DNA from 3 places in the Phytopseudomonas flavescens genome. Region 2 is predicted to be linked to each of the others. Evidence: predicted binding sites of a transcription regulator. Region 2 holds the regulator's gene; each other region holds the start of a gene.
What was found. Region 2 encodes FliA, which starts transcription of late flagellar genes. Its sites were predicted from a motif close to CTAAAGTTTNNNNNNNNNNNGCCGNTAA; they were not measured.

Region 1 (5,754 bases), 500 kb from region 2:
CTGTCGCTGACCACCATCGGTGTGGCGGGCCTTATGATCGGCTCCTTCTATGGCCTGGCGCCGCTCTACGCGGCCGATATGGGGCTGGCGACCGAGCAGGTCGGTATCTTCATGGGTTGCTGCATTCTGGCGGGCCTGATCGTTCAGGCGCCGCTTGGCTGGCTGTCCGATCGTTTCGACAGGGTCAAGCTGATACGCGGCATGTCAGGGATCATGGTGGTGGTCGCCGCCCCCCTGGCCATATTGTCCGAAGCTCCCCTGTTGTTGCTGATTTCGGTGGGTTTCATCGTCAGCATGCTGCAGTTCAGTCTCTATCCGCTGGCCGTTGCATTCGCCAATGACCACGTGGAAACCGATCGACGTGTGTCGCTGACCGCCATGCTGCTGGTGACCTTTGGCGTCGGTGCCTGTATCGGCCCACTACTGGTCGGTGTGCTGATGCGCTTTTTCGGCGCCAACATGCTCTACGCGTTCTTCTGTGTCTGCGGGCTGTTTCTGGTCTGGCGGGTGCGCTCGAACATCGTTACCCACCTTCACCAGGTCGATGATGCGCCACTGCAGCACGTGGCCATGCCAGTCAACATGACCGCTTCGCCGCTGGTGGCTGCGCTGGATCCGCGCGTCGATGAGCAGGTGGTGCAGGAGCAGATGCAGGAGCCTGTCGTTACCGATCCCGATGTACAGGGTGGCGACGATCTGCAAGACAGGCCTGCGCCATCGCCGCAGGCCTGAGCTTATAGAAAGGTATCGCTTTCAAAGCGTCGGGCTTCGCGTTGCAACTGGTAAACGAAACGCTCTACCAGTCGCTGCTGCAGCCCACTGAGGTTGGCGAAATGCAGGCCAGCGAAGGTCAGGTCGAGCTTGTCGTCATAGCGGGCATGGCGCAACTCCACGGCGGCCTCCAGGCGGCCGACTGGCAGTAGGGCGTAGAAACCTTCGTACACTTGTCCTGGCTGCAGTTTTTCGCTGGCGTTGCCGGGTAGGCGAACCTTGCACCCCGAGGCGGAGATGTCCAGCATCAGGCCTTCGAGCGGCGTGCGCAGTTTGGCACCGATGATTTCCACCTTGACCTGATCGGATTGCTTGAGAGCGGCCCGGAACGCATTGCGGCGCTGGTGGTAGAGCACCTCACCGGGAATACCGCCGACATAGCAGCGCTCGCCCTGATATTCACTCGCCTGCATGCCGGTTGGGCAATCCCAGGCAATGCGCACGCCGTCATGCAGCGATTCGACGCGAAAGGCTTCGCCATTCTGCATGTAGCGCTCACCATCGCTGGGCATCATTTCGTCGAGAACCAGCAGGTTCTGATCGCGGTCCACCTCGATCACATAGCTCTGGAAGCGCTGGTTGCGTTCATGGAACACGATCACCAGGGGATCATGGTGTTGTTGCAGAAGGCGTAGGTTGGCAACGATTTCCACGGGTGCCTTGAGCACTTTCGGGGGTTGCGGGCCACCATCCTGAACGAAGGGGTTGGACACGGTCCAGTGATCTCCGGGGCAAGGTACTACTGCGTCAATGATAATGCCATTTTGACATCATTGCGCATCTTGTCGTTATGTCAGGCCTGGCTCAGCGGGCGCTTGCCGCCGATCTTAGCGGTACTCCCGCTGCTGTCATAGAGCGATGGGGTCTCGTTTCCACGCAGGATGCCGAGCATTTTTTCTGCCGATTTCTGGCTCGAGCGGATGACCCGACCGTTGCGCAGGTTGGCACTCTGGCAGTTCTCGAGCAGGTCACTCAGGCGGTCGCTGGCGGCCATCAGCGCGGCACCTTGAGCGGAGCGTTGCGCGAGTGCCTGCAGGCCTGCGCGGTCAGCGCTCAGATGAAGACCAAGAAGAATCTGAGTGCGGGCCTTGCCATGTTGATCGAGACTGGCCAGCAGTGGCTGCTTGTCTGCCAGTATCTGCTGCAGACTGGGCAGATCGTTGTCGCTGAGAGCCTGGAATTCGCTCTCTATCAGCTCAAGCAATCGCTCTGCGTGGCCGATATCTTCGTTGAACAGGTCGAGCAGGGTCGTAGCGGTCATGAGCGGGCTCTCTGGGGTAGAACCTATCCGAGCTCTGCCAGCTTGGGTGCCGGCAAAACGTCAAAGCGGTTTCTGGGCGTCCAACACCCCAGCGCGAGCCCTGGGACTAGCGCTGGGACTCGAAGTTGAGCAGCTTGCTGGCGACGCGCTGGCTGTCGACCTGATAGCTGCCATCGGCGACGGCCTGCTTCAGCTTGGCTACCCGGTCGGTATCCACAACTGGCTGATCGCGCAGCTTGTCGACGGTTTTCTGCAACTGTTGCGCTTCGCTGCTCAGCTGAACGGATTCGCCGCTCTTGCTGCTGACAGCTGTTTTCTGGGCTGCGGCTTCGCTGCCACCGGCCTTGTTGTCGATGGCTTCGTTCTTGCCGCCCTGGGCGCTGCCGGCACGTGTGGTGCTGGCTGGCGTGGTGCTGTTGAGTCGGTTGAAATCGATGACCATGATGCAGAACCTCTGACGGAGTTTGGACGCTTGCCTAGTTTGTCGGCTATGCCCGAGAAAACTTTAGGCAAAAAAATCGCGTCGCTCGCACAGTCTAAAACACCCATCTGCGCCAGTCAGCCAATCCGTTCGCCAATCTGCCAGATAAATGAATACCCATGATACCTACATCGACACTTCGACTTGCCCGGGGCCTGTCACCCGAGCGCGAACCACGCGCTGCGAGCGCTGGTTGCGTACGCTTATCTGCTTGCCTATGGCGCCATCCGAGAGCGCTTCGCCGGGCATGCGCACATTGATGCCGCCGCTGCGCGCGCTGATTACGACCTGGTCACCGCGGCGGATGACCTCGGCCTGGCGGATATGCACGGGCGCCAGGACCTGGTCCGGTTGCATGGCGCGCGTGGCCTTTCTGCCGATCGCCTGCTCCATCTCGGTCAGGTAGCCCTGATTGAGCAGGCCGACATCACGTTCCGCCAGCATTATGTCGGCTTCGCCAAGCACGCCTTCGCGTTTGACCGGGCGTACCAGGGTGACCACTTCGCGATAAAGACGCACCTGGCCGGGTACGAATACCGTCCAGGGGGCCGCGCCGTCACAACGCACGCGCATGGTCACCCGGCCTACGGGTTCAGCGGGTGTTTCCAGGGTGGTGGTCAGTGGCTGATCGCATAATGGCAGGCGCAGGCGTGGGTCCAGACGGTTGATCTGCACCTCGTGGCGCGCCTGGATATTGCTGCGCTGCAAATAGTCCTCCACTGCCTGCTCAAGAAAGCGCTGGGTCTCGCCGATAAGCTGATCGGGCAGGGTGACTGAGGCAGTTGTCAGCGTGCTATAGCCGAGCGCCATCAAAGCAGGTAAAACTGCCAGGCAACGAAGGCTCTTGGCCATCGCGCGTCGAATAATTGTCGTTTGTGCATTCATGTCTGGTTGGAAGCAAGGCGCGTGCCGCCTGCTACGCTGACCAAATCAGATGCGTAATTGGAATCATGGGAGCCCGTACATGGCCGGTGTGATGGATTCGGTCAACCAGCGTACTCAGCTGGTTGGGCAGAATCGCCTGGAACTGTTGCTGTTTCGTCTCGACGGCCCACAGCTGTACGGGATCAACGTCTTCAAGGTGAAGGAGGTGTTGCAATGCCCGAAACTCACCATCATGCCCAAATCGAGCCCGGTGGTTCGGGGTGTGGCGAATATCCGCGGCGGTACCATCCCGATCCTTGACCTGTCCATGGCGACGGGCAAGCGACCGCTGGGTGATCTGCAGGGCAGCTTCGTCATCATCACCGAGTACAACACCAAGGTGCAGGGCTTCCTGGTGCGCTCGGTGGAGCGCATCGTCAACATGAACTGGGAAGAGATCCATCCGCCACCCAAGGGCACCGGGCGCGACCATTATCTGACGGCGGTCACGCGGTTGGATGACAAACTGGTCGAAATCATCGACGTGGAGAAGATCCTCGCCGAGGTGGCGCCGACTTCCGAGGTGATTTCCGTCGGCGTGGTGGATGTCGAGACCCAGACCAAGGCTGTCAGCCAGCACGTGCTGATCGTCGACGATTCGTCGGTGGCGCGTAAGCAGGTGATGCGCTGTCTGCAGACGGTAGGGGTCGAGGTCACCGCCTTGAATGATGGACGCCAGGCGCTGGACTTCCTGCGAGCGATGGTCGACGAGGGCAAGGTGCCGGAGCAGGAACTGCTGATGATCATTTCCGATATCGAGATGCCGGAGATGGACGGTTATACCCTGACCGCTGCGATCCGCTCCGATCCGCGCATGCAGAAGCTGCACATTCTCCTGCATACTTCACTATCGGGTGTATTCAACCAGGCGATGGTGAAGAAAGTGGGGGCCAACGATTTTCTGGCGAAATTCCGTCCGGACGATCTGGCCTCTCGCGTGGTCGAACGCATCAAGTCGAGCGATCACTCGGCATAACGCAGGAATTGCCCGGATTCACTGAACGGGCGGTGGCGGCAAAATCGACAGGTGGGCCTTGGCCTACCTGCCGCATTCGATTTTTTAGATGGGCGAGGCTCAGCGAGTGTCTTCAGGTAATTTGGATTTCGAACAGTTCCGGATCTTTCTGGAAAAAGCCTGTGGCATCGTGCTGGGTAGCAATAAGCAGTACCTGGTTTCCAGTCGGCTGAACAAGCTGATGGAGACCAACGGTATCAAGACCCTGGGCGAACTGGTGCAGCGCATGCAGACCCAGCCGCGCAGTGGTCTGCGCGAGCAGGTGGTCGATGCCATGACCACCAACGAAACCCTGTGGTTTCGAGATGCCTATCCGTTCGAAGTGCTCAAGAATCGAGTGTTGCCCGAGCTGATCAAGGCCTACCCTGGGCAGCGCCTGCGAATTTGGTCGGCGGCCTGTTCGTCGGGGCAAGAGCCCTATTCGCTGTCGATGAGCATCGATGAGTTCGAGCGCAGCAACATCGGCCAGCTCAAGACCGGTGTGCAGATCGTGGCCACTGATCTTTCGCCGACCATGCTCAACAACTGCAAATCCGGTGAGTACGACAGCTTGGCGATGGGCCGCGGTCTTGCCCAGGAGCGGCTGCAGCGTTACTTCGACCCCAAGGGGCCGGGGCGCTGGGTGGTCAAGCCGGCGATCAAGAGCCGCGTCGAGTTTCGCCCGCTGAACCTGCTGGACAGTTACGCCAGCCTCGGCAAGTTCGACATCGTGTTTTGCCGCAACGTGCTGATCTACTTCTCCGCCGATGTGAAGAAGGACATCCTTACGCGCATCCATGCGATGCTCAAGCCAGGCGGTTATCTGTTCCTTGGCGCTTCCGAAGCCCTCAATGGTTTGCCGGAGAAGTACCAGATGGTGCAGTGCAGCCCAGGGATCATTTACAAAGCCAAGTGATTCAGCGATAGCGAAAAGGAGGCCCCACCGGCCTCCTTTTTTCATTCGGTTCGTTCTCCTCGCCTGACGGTGTTCCGTCACCCTCGCGTCAGAAAAGCGGCAAGCCCTGGTTCAATTGCCGCTCTCAGCTTGCCAATCGGCGGAAAAGCTTTGCCGCCCGCGCCTGCCGCTTCCCTTTGTTTTAGCTTATCCAGCTGATTTATAAGATAAAAAATAAATTGGCACGTGCTTTGCTGAGAACTTTGCACGAAAACCGGCTGGCCGATACGGCAAAGGTTCCTGAGATGAGCATCAGCTTTGATAACGCGCTTGGCATTCACGAGAAGGCACTGGGCTTCCGCGCTCAGCGTGCCGAGGTGTTGGCCAATAACATGGCGAATGCCGATACCCCCAACTACAAGGCGCGA
Region 2 (5,754 bases):
CAGCTCCAGATTGATCTCTTTCTTCAACTGGCGAGCCAGGTCGCGAACCAGGCGCGGGAAGCGCCCGAAGACCTTCTTGATCGGCTGCATGCGGGTCTTCATGACCGACGTCTGCAGATCCGCGGTGACCACGTCTAGGTTGGACACGGCCTTGGACATGGCCTCGTCGCCGCTGTTGAGCCCCAGGCGCACCAGGCGGTTACGCACCAGCACCAGCTCGCCGACCATGTTCATGATTTCGTCCAGACGCGCGGTGTCGACCCGCACGGTGGTTTCCGCTTCACTGGCTGGTGCAGCAGCGGCGGCCGGCGCAGCCGGTGCCTTGGCCGGCTCTGCCTTGGCCGCAGGTGCTGGTGCAGGTGCCGGCGTAGCCTTGGCAGCTACCGGCGCAGCGGGTTTGGCTACCGGCTTCGGCGCAGGGGCCGCAGCGGCTGCGGGAGCAGGAGCGGCAGCAGCGGGAGCAGCGGGAGCGACCGGTGTCGGCTCGACGAACTTGCCTTTGCCATGCAACTGATCGAGCAGCGCTTCGAACTCATCATCGGTGATTTCGTCGCTCTGCGCCGCGGAGCTGGCGGATACGGCAGGAGCAGCCGGTGCCGGCGCTTCCACCGCAGGAGCCACGAACTGGCCCTTGCCATGCAATTGGTCGAGCAAGGCTTCGAATTCGTCATCGGTGATGTCATCGCCGCTGGCGCTGTTCGCAGCGCTGGCCAGAGCAGGCACAGGCGCTGGCGCCTGGACAGCAGCCGCTGCTGGCGCTGCGAACTGGCCTTTGCCATGCAACTGGTCGAGCAGCGACTCGAATTCGTCATCGCTGATTTCATCATCAGAGGCGCTGGCTTGCGGCTGCGGCTCGTCACCCAGGGCGTCGAGCAACTGCTCGAACTCGCTGTCGGTGATATCCGACGAGGCTTCGGCTGTCACCGGCTCGGCGACAGCAGCAGCCACTGGCGCAGCGACTGCGGCAACCGGCGCCGGCTGGGCACTGGCCGGCTCGGCCAGACGCGCCAGGGCGGCCAGCAGCTCGGGAGATGCAGGCGTCGGCTCGGCGCGCTCGCGCACTTCGGCGAACATGCCATTGACGGCATCCAGCGCCTCGAGCACCACGTCCATCAACTCGGAGTCGACGCGACGCTCACCCTTGCGCAGGATGTCGAACACGTTCTCGGCGATATGACAGCACTCCACCAGCTCATTGAGCTGAAGGAAACCGGCACCGCCTTTTACCGTGTGAAATCCCCGAAAAATCGCGTTGAGCAGGTTCATATCGTCCGGGCGGCTTTCCAGCTCTACCAATTGCTCGGACAACTGCTCGAGAATCTCGCCGGCCTCTACCAGGAAATCCTGGAGGATTTCTTCATCGGCGCCGAAGCTCATATGACGTGCTCCTAAAATCCCAGGCTGGACAGCAAATCGTCGACGTCGTCCTGGGAAGAAGCAACGTCATCACGCTTATCGGCATGAATCTGCGGACCTTCACCATGTGACGCAGGTTTTTGTTTGTTTTGCTCGGCACGCAGCTCTTCGTGGTCGTGATCGATACCCGCGAAGCGGTCCACCTGACTGGCCATCAGCACCAGTTTCAGCAGATTGCTCTCGACCTCGGTGACCAGTTGCGTGACACGCTTGATCACTTGCCCGGTCAGGTCCTGATAGTCCTGCGCCAGTAAAATGTCGTTCAGGTGCCCGGACAGCTTGCTGCTGTCACGCTGGCTGCGCGCCAGAAACAGCTCGATGCGCTTGGCCAGTTCACGGAACGCGTCAGCGCCCATTTCACGACGCATGAAGCGCCCCCAATCCTCGCTCAGGGCATCGGCTTCGCTGCTCAGGTCGTTGACCAGCGGCGCGCTTTGCTCGACCAGATCCATGGTGCGGTTGGCTGCACGCTCGGTCATGGTCACGACGTAATTGAGCCGCTCGGTCGCATCGGAGATCTGCGAGACCTCCTTGGCGTGAGGCATGCGCGGGTCGAGCTGAAAATTGACGATAGCGTTGTGCAGCTCACGGGTGAGCTTGCCGACTTCGTGGTAAAGACCACGGTCGCGCGCCTTGTTCAGTTCGTTGATCAGCTGTACCGCTTCGCCAAAGTTGCCTTGTTCGAGGCTGTTGACCAGTTGGCGGGCATTGCTTTTCAGGGTCGACTCGAGGTCGGCCTCTTTTGAATCATCGTGTTCCATAACAACCTCGCGGCAGACATCAGCCGTTGACCCGCTCGAAGATTTTCTCGATCTTTTCCTTGAGCACCTGGGCAGTGAATGGCTTGACCACATAGCCGTTCACACCGGCCTGGGCGGCCTCGATGATCTGATCACGCTTGGCTTCTGCCGTAACCATCAGCACGGGCATCTGCTTGAGGCGCTCGTCGGCACGCACTGCGCGCAGCAAATCGATGCCACTCATGCCCGGCATGTTCCAGTCGGTCACCAGGAAGTCGAAGCTACCGCTCTGCAGCATCGGCAATGCGGTGGTGCCGTCGTCGGCCTCCGCGGTGTTGGTGAACCCCAGATCACGCAAGAGGTTCTTGATGATCCGTCGCATCGTCGAGAAATCATCGACGATGAGGATTTTCATGTTCTTGTCCAAGTCGACCTCCGTACAGTCCTAAAACGCCTCGGCATTCCAAAGCGCTTATAAATCGTGAAACCGGCCTGGCGGAACGCCGCAAACCTATTGCGCCCGGCTTTGCTGCGTCCACTGTGTATGTCCAGCGCCTGAAATTTCCCTATGCGCGCCATTCCACCAACCGCGCGCGTAAACGCGCGGCACACTGACTGTGCAATTGGCTGACCCGCGACTCACTCACTCCCAGTACCTCGCCGATTTCCTTGAGGTTCAATTCCTCGTCGTAATACAGCGACAACACCAACCGCTCACGCTCCGGCAGGTTGCTGATGGCATCCACCAGCGCGGCCTGGAAACGATCGTCTTCCAGTTCATGCGATGGCCCATGGTGCAAAGAATTCGTGTCTTCCTGCAGTCCGCCGCTTTCGCCTTCCTGCAACAGGTCGTCGAAACTGAACAGGCGGCTGCCCAAAGTGTCGCCAAGAATGCCGTAGTAATCTTCGAGACTCAATTGGAGTTCGGCAGCAACCTCCTGATCTTTAGCGTCTCGCCCCGTTCTGGCTTCGATTTTTCTGATTGCGTCGCTGACCATACGGCTGTTGCGGTGTACCGAACGCGGTGCCCAGTCGCCCTTGCGGACCTCATCGAGCATGGCGCCACGAATGCGAATGCCGGCGAACGTCTCGAAACTGGCGCCCTTGCCGGCGTCATATTTGCGCGATGCCTCGAGCAGACCGATCATCCCGGCCTGGATCAGATCATCCACCTGCACGTTGGCGGGCAACCGCGCCAACAGGTGATAGGCAATGCGCTTGACCAACGGCGCGTAACGTTCGATCAACTGATGCTGTGAATCTCGTGCTGTTGCCTTGCTGTACATACGGAGTCCAGAGGCTGTCGTCATACAGCCGTGTCTGCAGTCGGTTGTTGCACCAGGCGCTCAACGAAGAATTCCAGATGGCCTCGCGGATTGGCCGGCAGTGGCCACGCATCCACCTTCTGGGCAATCGCCTTGAACGCCAGCGCGCACTTCGAGCGAGGGAACGCCTCATACACCGCACGTTGTTTCTGTACGGCCTTGCGTACCGATTCGTCGTACGGCACCGCGCCCACGTACTGCAGCGCGACATCCAGAAAACGGTCGGTCACCTTGGTCAGCTTAGCAAAGAGATTACGGCCTTCCTGCGGGCTGTGCGCCATATTGGCGAGCACCCGGAAACGGTTCATGCCGTGGTCACGGTTGAGGAGCTTGATCAGCGCGTAGGCATCGGTGATCGAGGTGGGTTCATCGCACACCACCACCAGCACTTCCTGGGCGGCGCGCACGAAGCTCACCACCGAGTCGCCGATACCGGCGGCGGTATCCACGATCAGGACGTCGAGGTTGTCGCTGATGTCGCTGAAGGCCTGGATCAGGCCGGCGTGCTGCATGGGCGTGAGCTGCACCATGCTCTGGGTGCCGGAGGCCGCGGGAACGATACGAATGCCGCCAGGCCCCTGCAGAACCACGTCTCGCAGTTCGCACTGGCCGTCGATGACATCGGCCAGGGTGCGCTTGGCCGTCAGGCCGAGCAGCACGTCGACGTTGGCCAGACCGAGGTCGGCATCCATGAGCATTACGCGCCGACCGAGATCCGCCAACGCCAGCGACAAATTCACCGACACATTGGTCTTGCCAACGCCGCCTTTGCCGCCGGTCACCGCGATCACCTGTACGGGATGCATACCCATGTTATCTACACACCTTATCTAACTTCGCTTTAAGCCTTAGGGCCATTGTGCGCTGCCGTGGCGAGCACAACCAGCACTTCGCCACACCTGCCTGTTCATCCTGCACGTCGTGCCGGGTCCTGGTACAACCCGGCGAACATGTCGGCCATCGTGTCTTCGCTCGGCTCATCCGGGGCCTGCAGGCCAACGGCACGGCTGACCAGCTGATGACTGCGCGGCACATGAACGTCGTCCGGGATCCGCGGACCATCTGCCAGATAGGCTACCGGTAGACGGTGGCTAATAGCCAGACCCAATACCTCGCCCATGCTGGTCGCTTCGTCCAGTTTACTCAGAATGCAGCCAGCCAGCCCACAGCGCTTGTAGCTGTGGTAGGCCGCCTTGAGCACCTGCGCCTGGCTGGTAGCCGCCAGCACCAGGTAATTGCGCGCGTTGACACCGCGGCTCGCCAGCGTCTCCAACTGCATGCGCAGCGCCGGATCGTTGGCCGGCAAGCCGGCGGTGTCGATCAGTACCACGCGCTTGCGCACCAGCGGTGCCAGCGCCTGAGTCAGTGACTGACCAGGATCGACGTGGGTCACGGATACGCCAAGGATACGGCCAAGGGTCTTGAGCTGCTCCTGGGCACCGATGCGGTAACTGTCCATGCTCACCAGAGCGATGTTCGTGGCGCCGTACTTGAGTACGTAGCGCGCTGCGAGCTTGGCCAGGGTGGTGGTCTTGCCCATGCCGGCCGGGCCAACCAGAGCGATCACGCCGCCCTCTTCCATCGGCTCCTGCTTGGGCGTCTGAATCGAGTGGGCAAGGTGCGCAAGCACCATGCGCCAGGCCTGACGCTGATCGCTCAGCGAGGCAACGCGATCGAGCAGCGTACGCGCCAGTTCACCAGGCAGGCCCATCCGTTGCAGGCGACGCCACAGCGTGGCCTGTTGCGGTCGACGAGCCTGCAGCTGGCCCCAGGCCATGGAGCCCATCTGCATTTCGATCAACTCACGCAGACCATGCAATTCGGAGCGCATGGACTCCAGGGCAGACTGATCGACCGAAGCCGAGACCGGCTTCTTCTGCTGACGCTCGAGTACCGCGTCCAGGCTGTCGGCTGGCGCGGCAGCAGGCGCTTCGGCGAACATCTGACGATCCTTGCCGGCATCGAGCTGCGCACGGGTGGTCAGTTCGGCCTGGGCGGAAGCGATGCGCGACTGAGTCTTGCGCAGCTCGGCCTCCAGCGCCGGGTTGGCTTGTCGCGCCGGTGGGGGCGCAACCTGATAATCGAGCGCGGCCGTCAATTCCACGCCACCCGCTACTCGGCGGTTACCGATGATGGTCGCATCAGCGCCCAGCTCATCACGAACCAGCTTCATGGCTTGGCGCATATCGGCGGCAAAAAAGCGTTTGACCTGCATGGCCCGTACCCTCGATTAGTTCTGCCCCACCGTCGCAACGATGGTGACCTGCTTGTTG
Region 3 (5,754 bases), 1.3 Mb from region 2:
ACTGCCACATGTATCTGCATACTGTATAGGGGCTCGTCTTTCTTTCTGATGACCCCGTCGAAAAGGTCCCATAACAGATTGGCACACAGTTCTGCTCCTCGGCATCAGCGCTTCACCCCAGGCGACGCTGCAACCAGCCGTGCAACCAGCGGTGATGGCTGATGTAGAGTTGTTCGAAGGGAGAGACTAGACCATCGTCATACATGTCAGGCTCATTGGGTGGCAATGATAATTATTACTGTTCTTGTGTCGTGGTATTACGCTCGTACAGTGCTTGCAAAATACATTTTTGGTATTTGACACTTTTGCCATCGTTGGAGCCTGCCCTAGGTGCTATCTTGACGATCAGACAGCACTTATCGACAACGATTGGCGTTAAAGCCAAATTAGACCGTGGTCGTTCGGACTGTCGCAGTCTCACAATGGTGCCGATCCGCTTCAACTATTGAGCCTGATTTATTCGGTTGGTCTTCAGGGTGTGTATACGCTACTTCCTGTGCTAACAACAATGTGTCGCCCAAACCTCTGAGCAATCGCAAGTGTGCTGACGAGGCGTGATGGTTCACGAACACGGATTACTATGTTGTAGGAGGTTCCTTGTCACCTCGCCAAGTGCATCCGCAGCATTGCATAGCGTACAGAACTTAATGCTTGGAGGCGTACCTCTGAAATTAAGTCATGCCTCATTTGAATATCGATAAAACGTGCCGCTGGAATTTTTAAATCAGATAAGCGAATTAATTTGTGCATTGCTCTTAGCCTGGTTTCCCAAACCTAGGCTGGCCTCCATTAGGGTATTGGGGGCACTTGGGCCAACTTAAACCAATACTCTTTAAATGGACGATCTATGAAATCTTCGCTGAAGGTTGCTTTGTGGATAGGGTTTTGCGTCTTGGCCGGATGTAGTGCAACGGGCATTTCCGACGTTGAGATGGCGGGGTTGACGTCGCCTGCTGGTGCGATCGTTCCCGTGACAACACCAAGGCCAGTGAAGACGATGCAAATTTATGGTGGGCAAGCTGGTGGGAGTCAAGAAAGTGAAGTGTGGTCGCTTACTTCCAAGCAGATCCGGGAGCGCCTGACGACTACCGATGTGATTGTCAGCATTGAGCAGTATGACAACAAGGGCTCATTCAGGTATCTGGGAGCTGAGTCGAGCGCGGGAAAGGGGCGCTACAAGGTTATCTTTGACTACGGTGCTTCCAGGATCGAAAACGTGGATGCGGGCGGCAATCGATCTGTTACAGGTCGTATCGGAGTCGGCTTCAGGATAACTGCAGAGCTCAACACCAAGGCGAGCAACCTGGATTTGAGTGGGTTGATGCCGATAGCTTTCGCGGTTCAGAACAACAAAGCTTTTGGAAAGATTCACTTCCAAGCCTATGGCATGAGCCATGACAAGCTGCCGCTGGTAGTTCCGCACAGTGGAGCTATCGACTCTTCGTCCATTCAGAAAGCTTTGGAAGCGGTAGGTGCAGTGAAGACGCTTATAGATCTGGATGAGACGAAGCTTGAGCCTTACCTCATTGGAATCGTTGAGAATCCATCTTTACAGGTACCCGGTTACTGAGATCATCAGGATAAAAATCACTGGTAGGGTGCTTTCATGGTGCTCTGCCGATGTCCGTTACCGGATATCGCTGCTGGTGAGGCTGAGTCTGGTCAGAGGAGAGGGGCTGCGAGGGGCAGGCAAAGGCTACTAGAGTCGTCCGGCTCTAAGATGACAGAGGCCGAGTTCGGCAGCGCAAAGCACGGATCGCTGACCGGTTACCTTGAGTCGGAATTGGCGAAGCAGCTCTTCAAGTTCCTACAGCGGAGGTCGATAGCCAGTAGTGCCTTTTCAAAAGTCGACCAGTGCCGTCCATGACGCGGGTAAGACGCAGCCGACACCGCCAGAGAAAAGTGGTACACGCGCCATCCGGTGCAAGGACGCTTCTTTAGCTCATGCGTGAAAACGCAGAGCTTCTATTTTAGGACCTATGGCTTTCAGGCCGGAGCAGTTGCTCCGGCAAGCCGCCGTCCTTCTCGAGATATCCCCCATGTTCGCTAACCTGACCATTCGTATCCGTTTGGCCCTGCTCGTAATCGCCCCCCTTTTGGTCCTAATGGCGGTCATTTTTATCGCCTCGATCAACGCACAACGTATAAATGATAACTTGGGACACCTTTTCCTCGACAGAATGAAGCCCATCAGCCAGCTGAAGATTGTGTCGGACAGCTATGCAGTCAGCATGGTCGATACCCTTCACAAGTACCGTGCCGGTTTAACCGACGAGGTGCGCTTGAATCAGGAGTTCAATACGGCGCTGCTGCGCGGCAACAAGGCTTGGGAGGAGTACCGGGCCACTCAGCTGACAGATAGAGAGAGAACGATGGTCAGCGAGGTGGATGGTGCGCTGATGCACGTACGTGATGTTTCTCAGGCGTTCATCCGAGCCGTCAACGATGGCACCTTACGGACGATGGAAAGTCAGCGTTTCAATACCATTCTTTATGAGGCCTTCGACCCACTAGGAGCCAAGCTTTCCAGCTTGATTGATCTGCAACTGAGTGAGGGCCAGGCGCTCTATGTCGCTTCTGATTTGCAGTACCAGGCAGTGGTAAAAACATTCCTGGTGATCGGAGCCGCATCGTTGGTAGGCCTACTGGTCGCGGCGGTGCTAATAAGCCTCTCCATCATTCGCCCACTGTCAGGGCTGCGCAGCGTTATTACAACGGTCCAGCAGACTTCGAACCTCACCCTGCGCGCCAATGGAGTTGGTCGAGATGAGGTGGCTGAAACTGCCCGTGCTTTCAACTCCCTGATCGAGCATCAGCGGGCTCTGATTCTTGATCTTTCTGCAACGGCGACACAGCTCTCCGGTGCTTCCGAGGAAATGAGCGCGATCAGCGCCCAGGTTAGCCAAACTGCAACGCTTCAGGGAGACCAAACACATATGGTTGCTGCCGCTGTGCATGAGATGAGCATGGCGGTCCAAGAGGTGGCTAGTAACGCACTCTCTACTGCAAACAGCGCATCTAATGCTAACCGACAGGCCCAAGAAGGCGGTGTGTTGGTGCAGGCGAGTGTTGAGTCTGTACAAGGGGTCTCGGTATCTGTGGCTCAGGCTGGCGAGGTAATCGATAGCCTGCATGCGCAAAGTGGTGAAATCAGCAAAGTGCTAGGTGTGATTCAGAGCATTGCGGCGCAGACCAACTTGCTGGCCCTCAATGCTGCGATTGAAGCTGCGCGGGCCGGCGAAGCGGGGCGCGGCTTTGCGGTCGTAGCGGATGAAGTCCGTGGTTTGGCGAGTAATACCCACACTGCGACCGAGTCGATCAGGAGCATGATTGATGCGCTTCAAAGTGGAGCTCGTGCCGCGGTGGCTGTAATGCAGGAGTCGCGCGAACACGTCCAGCATTGTGTGCAGCGGGCCAGCGATGCGGGTGACGCCCTGATTTCCATCACTAGCGCGGTTGAGGGAATTGCTTCCGGTAACGAGCAGATATCAACCGCAACAGAAGAGCAGACCTCAGTCGCCAACGAGATCAGCAAAAACGTTAATCAGCTCAACAGCAGCATCGCCGAGGTGGTCAACGGCGCCCAGCAAAGTCTCATCGCCAGCCGCGAACTGGCACAGATGGCAAGCCGTCTGCACCAACAGACCCAGCAGTTCGTGGTGTAGTTAGGACTAAGCGTGGCTGCGCGATTGTCGGCCACGCTGCGGTGCACCGCCGCTGCTTGGCGTTCTTCTACCCAGCGAATATCAGCAGCCGCCGGGGCGCTGCACCGCTGCCCTTGCTCATAGACAGCATCCGGCTGCATGATTTTCGTAGATCCGAGCCGGGTTGACCGGCTCAGATTTTTCATCGTAGTACCGTTAGAGGTTGCATGTTTGCCATTGTGATTTCGACGAGCATTGCTCTCGTTTGTCGAGAGTTACCGTGTTGGCCTTTTAATTATGTATTTCCCCTCCGGGATCCTCACAAAGCGCCCTTCGATACAACACCACCATCTCTTCAACCAAATCCTTGGCAAACAGCGCGGCCACATGTATCTGCATGCTGTCCTGGGGCTCGTCTTTCTTTTTGATGACCTCGTCGAAAAGGTCGCATACCAAACTGGCACGCAATTCTGCCTCGCCCTGCAAGTCGACGGCTGGGAACGGTTTTTGAGGGATAGGGCTTTGCCGTTTGGGGAAGCGAATTACACGGCAGTGCAGGTTAGTCATGGTGCACCTCCTGGCTGGAGGTGGCGGAGTCTGCTGGGTGGGCAGGGTGGTGCCCGAGTGTGAAGGCGTTATCGTGCATTTTCCTTATGCTCCTCGAATGATTAAGAACCGCTCAGGCCAAAGCCTGGCTCTTCGGCTCGCCACAGAAATGCAGCAACTCGGTAATGGATACCGGCTAAGGCAATCTGGACGCACCGCGTCTCGAACATTCGGGTTGTCACGCCCGGTCACGGGATAGACCGTGACGGACGCACTCTAGCTCGCGTGTTTTGTGATGGCAACCATAGAGGCGTGCCTTGCGTGTCTGTAACGTTCGCTGTGGGAATTTTTCACTAAGGAGTGCGGATGTGAGGCGGGCTTTGTTCGTGATCGGCGGCTTTCTCGTCGCGCTGGCTGTCGAGTTCTGTCTGTACATCGCTTTCGGGTTGCGTGCAGTCAGCTTCGGCTGCCGAAGAATCAGTGCGGATTGCTATATTCCAGCGGCTCAGTTCTCTAAGGATATGCAGACGCTTGCGGTGATGATGTTTCTGGGCACTGCAATGCTTTTGCTGTTTTATCTGCTTTATCGCGGGCTGGGGCTGCTGCTCAAAAAGTAGCTTTTCACCTGATTCCCCGAGGCCCCGCGGTTGGCTCTGGCTCTACTGGCAAGGTCATGTGCGCCAACTCTTCGCAGGTAGTGGCTCCCAGCATCACGCCGAGGCGAGGCGAAAGCCCGCAGCCGGGCTCCCGCCAGCAACCATCTACAAATCCTTCTTCAGTTCCTTGTCGATGTGTTTATCGGCCTTGTGGCGTTCCTTGCTGTCGTGGCCGATGCCTTTGTCGATTTCTTCATCACTGTGGTGCACGCCTTTTTCGAGTTCCTTGGCGTCGTGTTCGACGCCTTTGTCGAGGTCTCGATTGTCTTCGCGGATGCTTTTCTCGGCGGGGCTTTCCGCCACGGCGGCGGGTATCAGCGTGGCGGACAGGAATAGAGCGGCAGTCAGGCTAAGGGCAAGATGGCGCATAGGGATTCTCCATTTCGCTATGTTCAGCCCCTCATGGGCTGTTCATGTTGAAATCTAGTCAGAGAATCGGACGGGTCCTACGCACTTTGTCGGAATCTCGTGCTGGTGCTCCGGAATGTGCTGGCTAAACTCGAGAAAACCCCGAGAAGGAACTCGATATGACTGCCTTCGCTTCGCCACCAATTCCCCTCTCCGACATCGCTCGGGATATCGACCTCGACCTGAGCCTGGTCGAGGCCTGGGTGGCGCAGGCCCAACCCTTCTCGGATGGCAGCGGCTACACCGTGCAGTTCAGCCACGAAACGCCAGCCAGGGTCCTGGCGCTGCTGCCGGGTGTCGACAAGGCTGGCCGGCTGGTCGTGGCGTATGAGGACTCGGTCGTGCGTCAGCGGCGGCAGGGTTAGCTCCGCTATCACTCCTCACTGCTTGGCTGCAGCAGCTGCCTTCACGAAGTTCACCAGGTCCTGATTGAAACGCGCGGCCTCTTCCAGGAAGGGGGCGTGGCCTGAGTCTGCGTAGAGCTTCGATTGCGCCTTGGG

Region 1: flgM (flagellar biosynthesis anti-sigma factor FlgM) is a predicted target of FliA. The motif match lies at 2,514-2,541, and genes of this name have one in related genera.
Region 3: FHR27_RS04025 (methyl-accepting chemotaxis protein) is a predicted target of FliA. The motif match lies at 1,799-1,826, and genes of this name have one in related genera.

What each region holds. Positions count from the first base shown of each region.
Region 1 is NZ_JACBYV010000001.1:2,739,536-2,745,289, reverse strand. Features, by position in the region: gene FHR27_RS12250 (MFS transporter) at 1-732, shown strand, start outside; gene FHR27_RS12245 (flagellar brake protein) at 735-1,484, opposite strand; gene FHR27_RS12240 (flagella synthesis protein FlgN) at 1,565-2,032, opposite strand; gene flgM (flagellar biosynthesis anti-sigma factor FlgM) at 2,139-2,474, opposite strand; gene flgA (flagellar basal body P-ring formation chaperone FlgA) at 2,640-3,398, opposite strand; gene FHR27_RS12225 (chemotaxis protein CheV) at 3,478-4,413, shown strand; gene cheR (protein-glutamate O-methyltransferase CheR) at 4,520-5,347, shown strand; gene flgB (flagellar basal body rod protein FlgB) at 5,632-5,754, shown strand, end outside.
Region 2 is NZ_JACBYV010000001.1:2,239,520-2,245,273, forward strand. Features, by position in the region: gene FHR27_RS09830 (chemotaxis protein CheA) at 1-1,377, opposite strand, end outside; gene FHR27_RS09835 (protein phosphatase CheZ) at 1,389-2,177, opposite strand; gene FHR27_RS09840 (chemotaxis response regulator CheY) at 2,197-2,571, opposite strand; gene fliA (RNA polymerase sigma factor FliA) at 2,723-3,466, opposite strand; gene fleN (flagellar synthesis regulator FleN) at 3,463-4,293, opposite strand; gene flhF (flagellar biosynthesis protein FlhF) at 4,389-5,696, opposite strand; gene flhA (flagellar biosynthesis protein FlhA) at 5,712-5,754, opposite strand, start outside.
Region 3 is NZ_JACBYV010000001.1:930,642-936,395, forward strand. Features, by position in the region: gene FHR27_RS04020 (hypothetical protein) at 848-1,570, shown strand; gene FHR27_RS04025 (methyl-accepting chemotaxis protein) at 2,040-3,665, shown strand; gene FHR27_RS04030 (hypothetical protein) at 3,936-4,211, opposite strand; gene FHR27_RS04035 (hypothetical protein) at 4,559-4,807, shown strand; gene FHR27_RS04040 (hypothetical protein) at 4,952-5,215, opposite strand; gene FHR27_RS04045 (hypothetical protein) at 5,374-5,619, shown strand; gene FHR27_RS04050 (alpha/beta fold hydrolase) at 5,635-5,754, opposite strand, start outside.